One region of the Pectobacterium wasabiae CFBP 3304 genome, then DNA from elsewhere that is predicted to be linked to it. Evidence: predicted binding sites of a transcription regulator. Region 1 holds the regulator's gene; each other region holds the start of a gene.
What was found. Region 1 encodes CRP, which controls carbon source genes, mostly activating them, when cyclic AMP is high. Its sites were predicted from a motif close to ATGTGANNNNNNTCACAT; they were not measured.

Region 1 (2,206 bases):
TGGTGGTTTCCCGATTAGCGCGATGCTGACGACGGAAGAGATTGCATCAGCCATGACGGTTGGGGTACACGGAACGACCTATGGTGGCAATCCGCTAGCTTGTGCGGTCGCTGAAGCCGCGCTGGATATCATCAATACGCCAGAAGTGCTGTCGGGCGTAGCGGATCGTCACGATCGCTTTGTTAGTGAACTGGAGAGAATCAACCAGCAGTACAGCGTATTTGATCAGGTACGTGGTATGGGGCTGCTGTTGGGTGCAGAGCTGAAACCGCAGTGGCATGGTCGTGCGGGCGAATTTCTGGCTGCCGCAACGGCACAGGGGCTTATGGTGTTGATGGCGGGGCCGAACGTCATTCGTTTTGTGCCGTCTTTGATCATTGATGAAGATGATATTGTGCAGGGGATGGCGAAATTCGCCAAAGCGGTCGCTCAAGTGGTTGATACCGCGAACTGAGTTCACGATATTTTGTGATAAACCGTTTTGTACGCATTGTGCGATAAAAAAAGCGTGAGGCCGAGGCTTCACGCTTTTTTATTGGTAGGGTAGTACTGCGACAGGGATTTAGCGAGTGCCGTAAACGACGATCGTTTTACCGTGTGCAGAGATCAGATTCTGGTCTTCTAACATTTTCAGAATGCGGCCCACGGTTTCACGCGAGCAGCCAACGATTTGCCCAATTTCCTGACGGGTAATTTTAATTTGCATGCCATCTGGATGTGTCATGGCATCAGGTTGTTTGGCCAGGTTGAGTAATGTTTGGGCGATACGGCCAGTCACATCAAGGAAGGCGAGGTTGCCGACTTTTTCTGAGGTTACCTGAAGTCTGTTTGCCATTTGCGCAGACAGGCGCATGAGGATGTCCGGGTTAACCTGAATGAGCTGGCGGAATTTTTTGTATGAAATTTCAGCCACTTCACAGGCGGTTTTTGCCCGAACCCAAGCACTGCGCTCCTGACCTTCTTCAAACAGGCCGAGCTCACCAATAAAATCGCCCTGATTGAGGTAGGAAAGAATCATTTCCTTGCCTTCTTCATCTTTGATTAGCACTGCGACAGAGCCTTTCACGATGTAGTAAAGCGTTTCTGCTTTTTCACCTTGGTGAATCAGCGTGCTCTTCGATGGATACTTGTGGATATGACAATGGGAAAGGAACCATTCGAGAGTTGGGTCTGTCTGCGGTTTGCCGAGAACCATTCGCTATCATCCTCTGTTGTAATTCACTGCGCAAATTACAGGGGTCAGAGTTCCCTGTACGGCGTGTTTAACTGCTAAAAAAATAAAATTCAGTCTAGGCAGAATGACGTCAGGGAATATACTGGAACCACTGTACCCTTGATTTTCCGGCTGCTACCTTGCCGCACCGTAAACGTGGCTGGGTATGTCTGGCTACGTCATCATCTTCTTCGTTTCTGGGTTTGTCCAGAAAAGGTCTATTCTATTTTTGTTTTAACACAGCTTTAATGATGTGTCTTGTGTTGTCTCGCTTCAGCATGACAAAGCTCTGATTAACGCTGGTTTTTGTACAGTAACGATATAAATTTTCAAAAAATTTTTAGTGGAGAGGCATCATGCAGGCTCGGGTAAAATGGGTTGAAGGCTTAACGTTTTTGGGCGAATCGGCATCAGGACATCAGATATTGATGGATGGTAATTCTGGCGATAAAGCGCCCAGTCCGATGGAAATGGTGTTGATGTCCGTAGGAGGATGCAGCGCGATTGATGTGGTATCGATTCTGCAAAAGGGCCGTAATGATGTGGCGGATTGTGAGGTGAAATTGACGTCGGAACGCCGCTCTGAAGCGCCGCGTTTATTTACCCATATCAATCTGCATTTTATTGTGACGGGGAAAGGATTGACCGATAAAGTCGTCGAGCGGGCGGTTGCCCTGTCAGCGGAAAAATACTGCTCTGTGGCATTGATGCTGGGCAAAGCCGTTGAGGTGACGCACAGCCACGAAATTAGAGTGCTGGCATAATCTTTTTCTTGAGGCACTAATGCTGATCACTTAAGCCCGCTATTAGGGGAAACACAGAGGAGGTTCCCGCAGGAGGCCTCACCCCTGTGGCCGGCTCGTGTATCTCGATGCTTAAACGATCGGCATTATTCTCTTGGCTCGTGTTACCGTGCCCAGCTTTGCTCATTCGATGGCTTTCCCTTCTATCAGTCGCTGCACCAGCGGTGCCATGATGAGCTCCATCGCCAGC
Region 2 (2,206 bases), 2.5 Mb from region 1:
CCTTCTGCGCTTTTTTCGTTATCGGCGTGATGGTCGGGCTGATCACCATCCAATTCAGCAATTTCACATTCGGCATCGGTAATGCTGCCGGGTTGCTTTTCGCGGGTATTATGCTGGGATTCCTGCGCGCCAACCACCCTACCTTCGGCTATATTCCGCAAGGTGCCCTCAATATGGTCAAAGAATTTGGCTTGATGGTCTTTATGGCGGGGGTTGGTCTGAGTGCCGGTAGCACCATCAACAGCAGCCTGGGAGAAGTCGGCATCCAGATGCTGGCTTCAGGGCTGATTGTCAGCCTGGTGCCGGTGGTAATTTGTTTTCTGTTCGGCGCGTATGTATTGAAAATGAACCGGGCACTGCTGTTTGGTGCCATGATGGGCGCTCGCACCTGTGCGCCAGCCATGGAGATCATCAGCGATACGGCACGCAGTAATATTCCCGCACTCGGCTATGCGGGTACCTATGCCATCGCTAACGTGCTATTCACATTAGCAGGCTCACTTATCGTGGTTATCTGGCCTGAATTACCCGGTTAAAAACCGGTAAAAAATTGTGAATTTTTTCGAGAAAGGTCAGAACTTTTTATTTGGCCTATAGTCTGAATAAGTGCCACTGCTTTTCTTTGATTCCCCTTATTGAGGAAGCCCATCGTTCCCGCCTTTGAGGTTCAAGAACGATGGGCGTTTTCTTTTCTGGTATACACTATTCAAAGCCGTTTCCTCTTCCCGTCCTCATGCAACCATCATCACATTCGCTTCATTTTTTGTTATTAAAATAACAAAAGTTAATTTCTTTGTTATTTTTGCGACATTAAAATCATTGAGTGTCATAATCATTGCATCCGATTTTTTATCGACATCACCAAGGATTCGCCATGACTGACTATGCACGCTATATCGACCACACACTGCTGGCAGCCAATGCCACCGAACAGCAAATCATCACGCTGTGCGAAGAAGCGATAGCGCACCGTTTTTATGCCGTCTGTGTTAATTCCGGTTACGTTCCCTTAGTCGCTGAGAAACTGAAAGATTCAGAGGTACAAGTGTGTTCCGTGATCGGTTTCCCTCTCGGCGCCGGCCTGACCTCCAGCAAGGCTTTTGAGGCCAAGTCAGCCATTGACGCTGGCGCTCAGGAAATCGACATGGTGATTAACGTCGGCTGGCTGAAAAGCGGAAAGATTGACGCCGTCAAAGCAGATATTCAGGCCGTGCGTGAGGTTTGCGCCGCTATACCGTTGAAGGTAATATTGGAAACCTGTCTGCTTGATGACGAACAAATTGTGCTGGTGTGTGAAATATGCCGTCAGTTGAATGTCGCATTCGTCAAAACGTCTACCGGTTTCAGCACCGGCGGCGCACGCGAAGAACATGTTCGACTGATGCGCAATACGGTCGGCAGCGAGATGGGTGTAAAAGCATCCGGTGCGGTTCGCGATCGCCAAACGGCACAACGAATGATTGAAGCTGGTGCTACGCGTATCGGCACGAGTTCAGGCGTTGCTATCGTTTCAGGCGACGCTGCCGCAGCAGGAAACTACTAACAACGAAAAATAGCTTATTAGCAGGGAATTTTATGGAAACGCGGCGCGACGAACGAATCGGCAGACTGGCTCAGGCATTAAAGAAAACCGATAGACTCCATCTTAAAGACGCCGCGCAGCTACTCGGCGTATCAGAGATGACCGTGCGCCGCGATCTGAATGCAGATTCCACCAACGTCATACTGCTCGGCGGCTACGTTGTTAGCGATCTGAAGAATAACGGAGCCACTCACTATTTTGTCTCCGACCAACAGACCAAGCACGTAAAAGAAAAGCAGGCTATCGGTGTTGCCGCTTCCCATCTGGTGGAGGCAAACGATACCGTTTTTTTTGATTGTGGCACCACCATTCCCTTCATCATTGATGCGATACCTGATGAGCTGCCTTTTACCGCGATCTGCTACTCTCTGAACACCTTTTTGGCGCTTCAGGAAAAAAAGGCATGTCGAGTGATTTTATGCGGTGGGGAATATCATCCTGATAACGCGATTTTTACTCCGCTTAACCAGCGCTGTGAACTGGACAACATCTGCCCAAATAAAGCGTTTATTTCTGCGGCGGGTATTGAGCTTAACGCAGGAGCGACCTGCTTTAACTTTGCCGAGCTGGGCATGAAGCAACGCGCGATGGCGACCGCACAACGCATCATTATTGTGGCAGATA
Region 3 (2,206 bases), 2.1 Mb from region 1:
GACCGCCAGCTACTTGTATAAGTTCGATAAAACCTTTGGGCTGGAAGGTGGTTTGAATATGGTCACCAGTTCAGACGACAACAACTATCGTCCTTACATCAAAGGCACCGCCAATATTACTGATTCTCTGTACTATGGCCTGCGCTATCGTGCATCTTATTTACGTAGAAGTAATAAAATTACTACTACAGAGCCTACCGATATGAAAGGCTATACCATCACCAGTACGCTGGGTTATAAACTGCCTGCGAACTTTGTGGTTGAATACGAATTTGAATACGACAAGAAAACCAAAGCCGGCTCTGTTGGTTACGTTGCCGACAGCGACAACTATGGCCTCACTCATAACGTTAAATTAGCGTATAAATATGACAAAAACTGGACACCATACGCTGAAGTCGGCAACGTAATTGGCAGTACAACCACTGATGAGCGCCAAACTCGCTACCGTGTTGGTGTGCAATACGCGTTCTAATAGTTAATAAAGCTATATAGATAAGTGTTGTAGTAATAAATAGTATTTCTTTATTGGTTTGTTATTTCCTGTCTATAAAAATGGCGAAGTTATTCACTTCGCCATTTTTTTATGACGTGCCATCCCTTACGGGCCGTTGCTGACACAACGTTAAAAATAAGTTCGCCATCAGAAACGATAACCCACGCCAAACATAAAGGCCCACGGATCAAGTTTAGTATGGATACTTTGCTGATCGTTACCGGCTTTAAATTTCACATCGGTATCAATATCCATCCACCACACGGACATATTGAGCAACCAGTTTTTATCCAGGTTGTAATCCAATCCGGCCTGCGCCGCAATGCCCCAGGAATTTTTCAGGCTCAGATCGCTCAGACCTGCACCTTTCCCCGTATCATTAAATTTCTCATCGAAGAACATTGTGTAGTTCAGACCAACCCCCAAATAGGGACGTAATTTATCTTGAGCATCGCCAAAATAGTATTGTGCAACCAGTGACGGTGGCAGGTGTTTAACTTCAGCAATCGTTCCTGTGCCCGGTGTACCAACTTTGTGTTTGAACGGTGTGGCGGCGAGCAATTCAACACCAATATTGTCCGTCACCATGTAACTGAAAGTCAGACCCAACTGAGTATTGTTGCTAACCTGAAACTCCCCCAACCCCAGCACGTTGTCCGAGCTTTCAGCAGGACGCACGGTGGCCGAACCGGCCCGAACAATGAAATCACCCGCTTGATGAGCCTGCGCAAATGCAGGCATGAGCGCTGCTGCCAACAATAAGAAAGATGTTTTTTTCATTACCCACTCCATTTATAGGGTTTAAATTTCGAACAAAATATACCCCCAAATAGGTATTATTGTTTTAAGTCAGATCACATCCCCTAAAGGTTTTACGTCAAAACCAAACCAAATCATTTACCACTAACCAATTAAAATTCATGGAATTGATCTAGATCAAAAGTAGCGAAATGTATAAAACGTGTCATTGATAACGAGGAAAATGACAATGGGTAACCATGCCACATTGATCCGTAACGAAGGGAAAAGCAGCATTGCATCGTTGATGGGGTGCCACAGCACGAATTAACAGGTTACAATCGTAAGTTAAGTTCTTTCTGTCGATTTATTTTTCAAGGAGCCTGCATGCCTATCACGGCCACCGCGCTATACCGTGACGCAATGAATTTTACCCGCAACCAGTTCATCAGCATCCTAATGATGTCACTGTTAACGGCATTCATTACTGTCACCATGAATAACGCCTTTTTGCCCTCAGTGGATGAATTACAGATTCTGCTACAGTCCATTAATGATGACTTTCCAGCTTCAGCCAAGATCGGCTTGATGGACCTGGTCCAGCAACTGACGTCAGAACAGAAAAACGTGTTACTGAAAATTTCGGTAGCCGATATTTTTTCTACATTAATCGGCAACTCATTACTGGTCGGCGGGGTGTTAATGTTGATCCAGTTGGTTTCTAATGGACAACGAACCAGTGCGCTACGTGCTATTGGGGCATCGACACCTTTTTTACTTAAATTGTTTATTTTTCTCTTACTCTGCATCTTGCTCATCCCACTCGGCATAGTGCTTTTTGTTGTTCCCGGCATTTTACTGGCGATTGCATTATGCTTGTCCCCCGTGATTATAGTGGCAGAGAAAAGTGGCGTGTTTCATGCGATAAAACTCAGCGCCAGGTTGGCTTACGATAATTTACGCATTACCGCC
Region 4 (2,206 bases), 1.4 Mb from region 1:
TCCTGCGGTTGCAGCTTCGTCAACAGCGCGCGGTACATGTCCAGATCGCTGCTTTCCAGTTGCTGCTGTACTTTAGCGGCAAACTTAGCCAAGCGACGTTGTCCCAGTAATTCCGCATTTGGCAATTCCACTTCAGGAATTGTCAGCTTCATTGTACGTTCAACGTTGCGCAACAGGCGACGCTCGCGGTTTTCTACAAACAGCAGTGCACGACCTGCACGACCAGCACGACCGGTACGGCCAATACGGTGGACGTAAGACTCGGCATCCATCGGGATATCGTAGTTCACTACCAGACTGATACGCTCAACGTCCAGACCACGTGCCGCAACGTCGGTCGCAATCAGGATATCCAGACGACCATCTTTCAGACGCTCCAGCGTTTGCTCACGCAGTGCCTGATTCATGTCACCGTTCAGCGCTGCACTATTGTAACCACTGCGTTCCAGCGCTTCAGCCACTTCCAGCGTTGCGTTCTTGGTACGAACGAAAATAATCGCCGCATCAAAATCTTCTGCTTCCAGGAAACGTACCAACGCTTCATTTTTACGCATACCCTGCACCGTCCAGTAGCTCTGGCTGATGTCTGGACGCGTAGTCACGCTTGATTGGATACGAACTTCCTGTGGATCTTTCATGAAACGGCGCGTAATACGGCGAATCGCTTCCGGCATGGTTGCAGAGAACAGCGCAGTCTGATGCGTAGCAGGGATCTGAGCCATGATGTTTTCAACATCTTCGATGAAGCCCATACGCAGCATTTCATCTGCTTCGTCCAGTACCAAACCACTCAGGTTGGACAGATCCAGCGTACCGCGTTTCAGGTGATCCAGCAGACGACCAGGAGTACCAACAACGATCTGTGCCCCACCACGCAAAGCGCGCAGTTGAACGTCATAACGCTGGCCGCCGTACAGGGCAACAACGTTAACGCCGTGCATATGTTTAGCAAAATCATTACAGGCTTCAGCAACCTGAACGGCCAGCTCACGGGTTGGAGCCAACACCAGCATCTGCGGTGCTTTTAACTCAGGTTTTAAATTATTGAGTAATGGCAGAGCAAAAGCCGCAGTTTTACCACTGCCGGTCTGTGCCATACCTAGCACATCACGACCGTTCAGCAGGTGAGGAATACATTCAGCCTGAATCGGCGATGGTTTTTCATAGCCCAGATCGGTCAGGGCATTAATAATAGGAGCAGACAGCCCCAAATCAGAAAAAGAAATAAGTAAATCAGTCATGTACACGTGCCTCATTAAATATGGCGGCCAGTCTACATAACTCGTCGTGAAAATTTTCAGTCATTTTCATTGAAAAGTGTGAACCGGCTCAAATTGGATTAAAAAGCGAACAAAAAAGCCCTCACCCGTGAAGGTGATAACCGAAGTTTTTCAGGCTGATTACGTGTTCGTCAGCTATTGCTGGTCCGATCCTGATAGGTCGTCTTGCTCTTGGCCTAATAGCGCCAATTCCAACAATGCATAGCGGTGCTCAACAAAGTTATGGACATTGTTGGCAACCGTCAGCTTGAACAGCGCCAAGGCGGTGTTCTTGTCCCCCAGACTTAGGTAGTGCTTACCTAAATAGAAGTCAGTTTCACTGAGATGCTCAGCGAGCGAAGTGTTATTCGTAGCTTCTTCCTGTAACCGCTGCATCAGTGTTTTTTCACTGATACTACCCAGGTAGAATTCGACAATATTCCATCCCCAAGGCCCTTTCTTTACGTCGTCATAGCGTTTCTTCAACGCAATCTTGGCCGCCTCTGGATTGATTTCTCGCTCCACAAGATACAGCCACAACGAACGGAAAGGATCATTCGGATCGTCTCGATAAAACGCCAGCAGATCATCCTGCGCTAACAGATAGCGACCGCCATAATACAAAGCGATGCCACGGTTTAAACGCGCGTAATTGTAAGTTGGATCAAGCTCTAGTACAGAATCAAACGCTTCATAGGCAGCATCAAAATTGCCTGCCTGCGTTAAATAGATACCCAAGTAGTTAAAAACTTCTGGAATATCAGGGCGGATCGTCAGCGCTTGTGAAAAATCATTCCGCGCCAATGCCCGTAACCCGAGACTATCATACAGCACTCCGCGCTCATATAATAGCTGTGCTCGCTCATCATCGGTTAATGCCCGGCTTGCAAGGATTTGTTCCATGCGTGCCAGGATCACTTCCTGCTGCAAAGTCGGCTGTAACGGAA

Region 2: the regulator CRP is predicted to act here: its motif matches at 734-751, upstream of deoC (deoxyribose-phosphate aldolase).
Region 3: the regulator CRP is predicted to act here: its motif matches at 1,421-1,438, upstream of ompW (outer membrane protein OmpW).
Region 4: the regulator CRP is predicted to act here: its motif matches at 1,318-1,335, upstream of yrbN (protein YrbN).

Annotation. Positions count from the first base shown of each region.
Region 1 is NZ_CP015750.1:1,161,505-1,163,710, reverse strand. It holds gene argD (bifunctional acetylornithine/succinyldiaminopimelate transaminase) at 1-454, shown strand, start outside; gene crp (cAMP-activated global transcriptional regulator CRP) at 563-1,195, opposite strand; gene A7983_RS05275 (OsmC family protein) at 1,570-1,977, shown strand; gene A7983_RS05270 (phosphoribulokinase) at 2,140-2,206, opposite strand, start outside.
Region 2 is NZ_CP015750.1:3,735,508-3,737,713, reverse strand. It holds gene A7983_RS17055 (aspartate:alanine antiporter) at 1-536, shown strand, start outside; gene deoC (deoxyribose-phosphate aldolase) at 875-1,543, shown strand; gene deoR (DNA-binding transcriptional repressor DeoR) at 1,576-2,206, shown strand, end outside.
Region 3 is NZ_CP015750.1:4,127,294-4,129,499, reverse strand. It holds gene A7983_RS18870 (oligogalacturonate-specific porin KdgM family protein) at 1-475, shown strand, start outside; gene ompW (outer membrane protein OmpW) at 644-1,276, opposite strand; gene A7983_RS18860 (YciC family protein) at 1,622-2,206, shown strand, end outside.
Region 4 is NZ_CP015750.1:2,545,902-2,548,107, reverse strand. It holds gene A7983_RS11570 (DEAD/DEAH family ATP-dependent RNA helicase) at 1-1,241, opposite strand, end outside; gene yrbN (protein YrbN) at 1,234-1,305, opposite strand; gene nlpI (lipoprotein NlpI) at 1,416-2,206, opposite strand, start outside.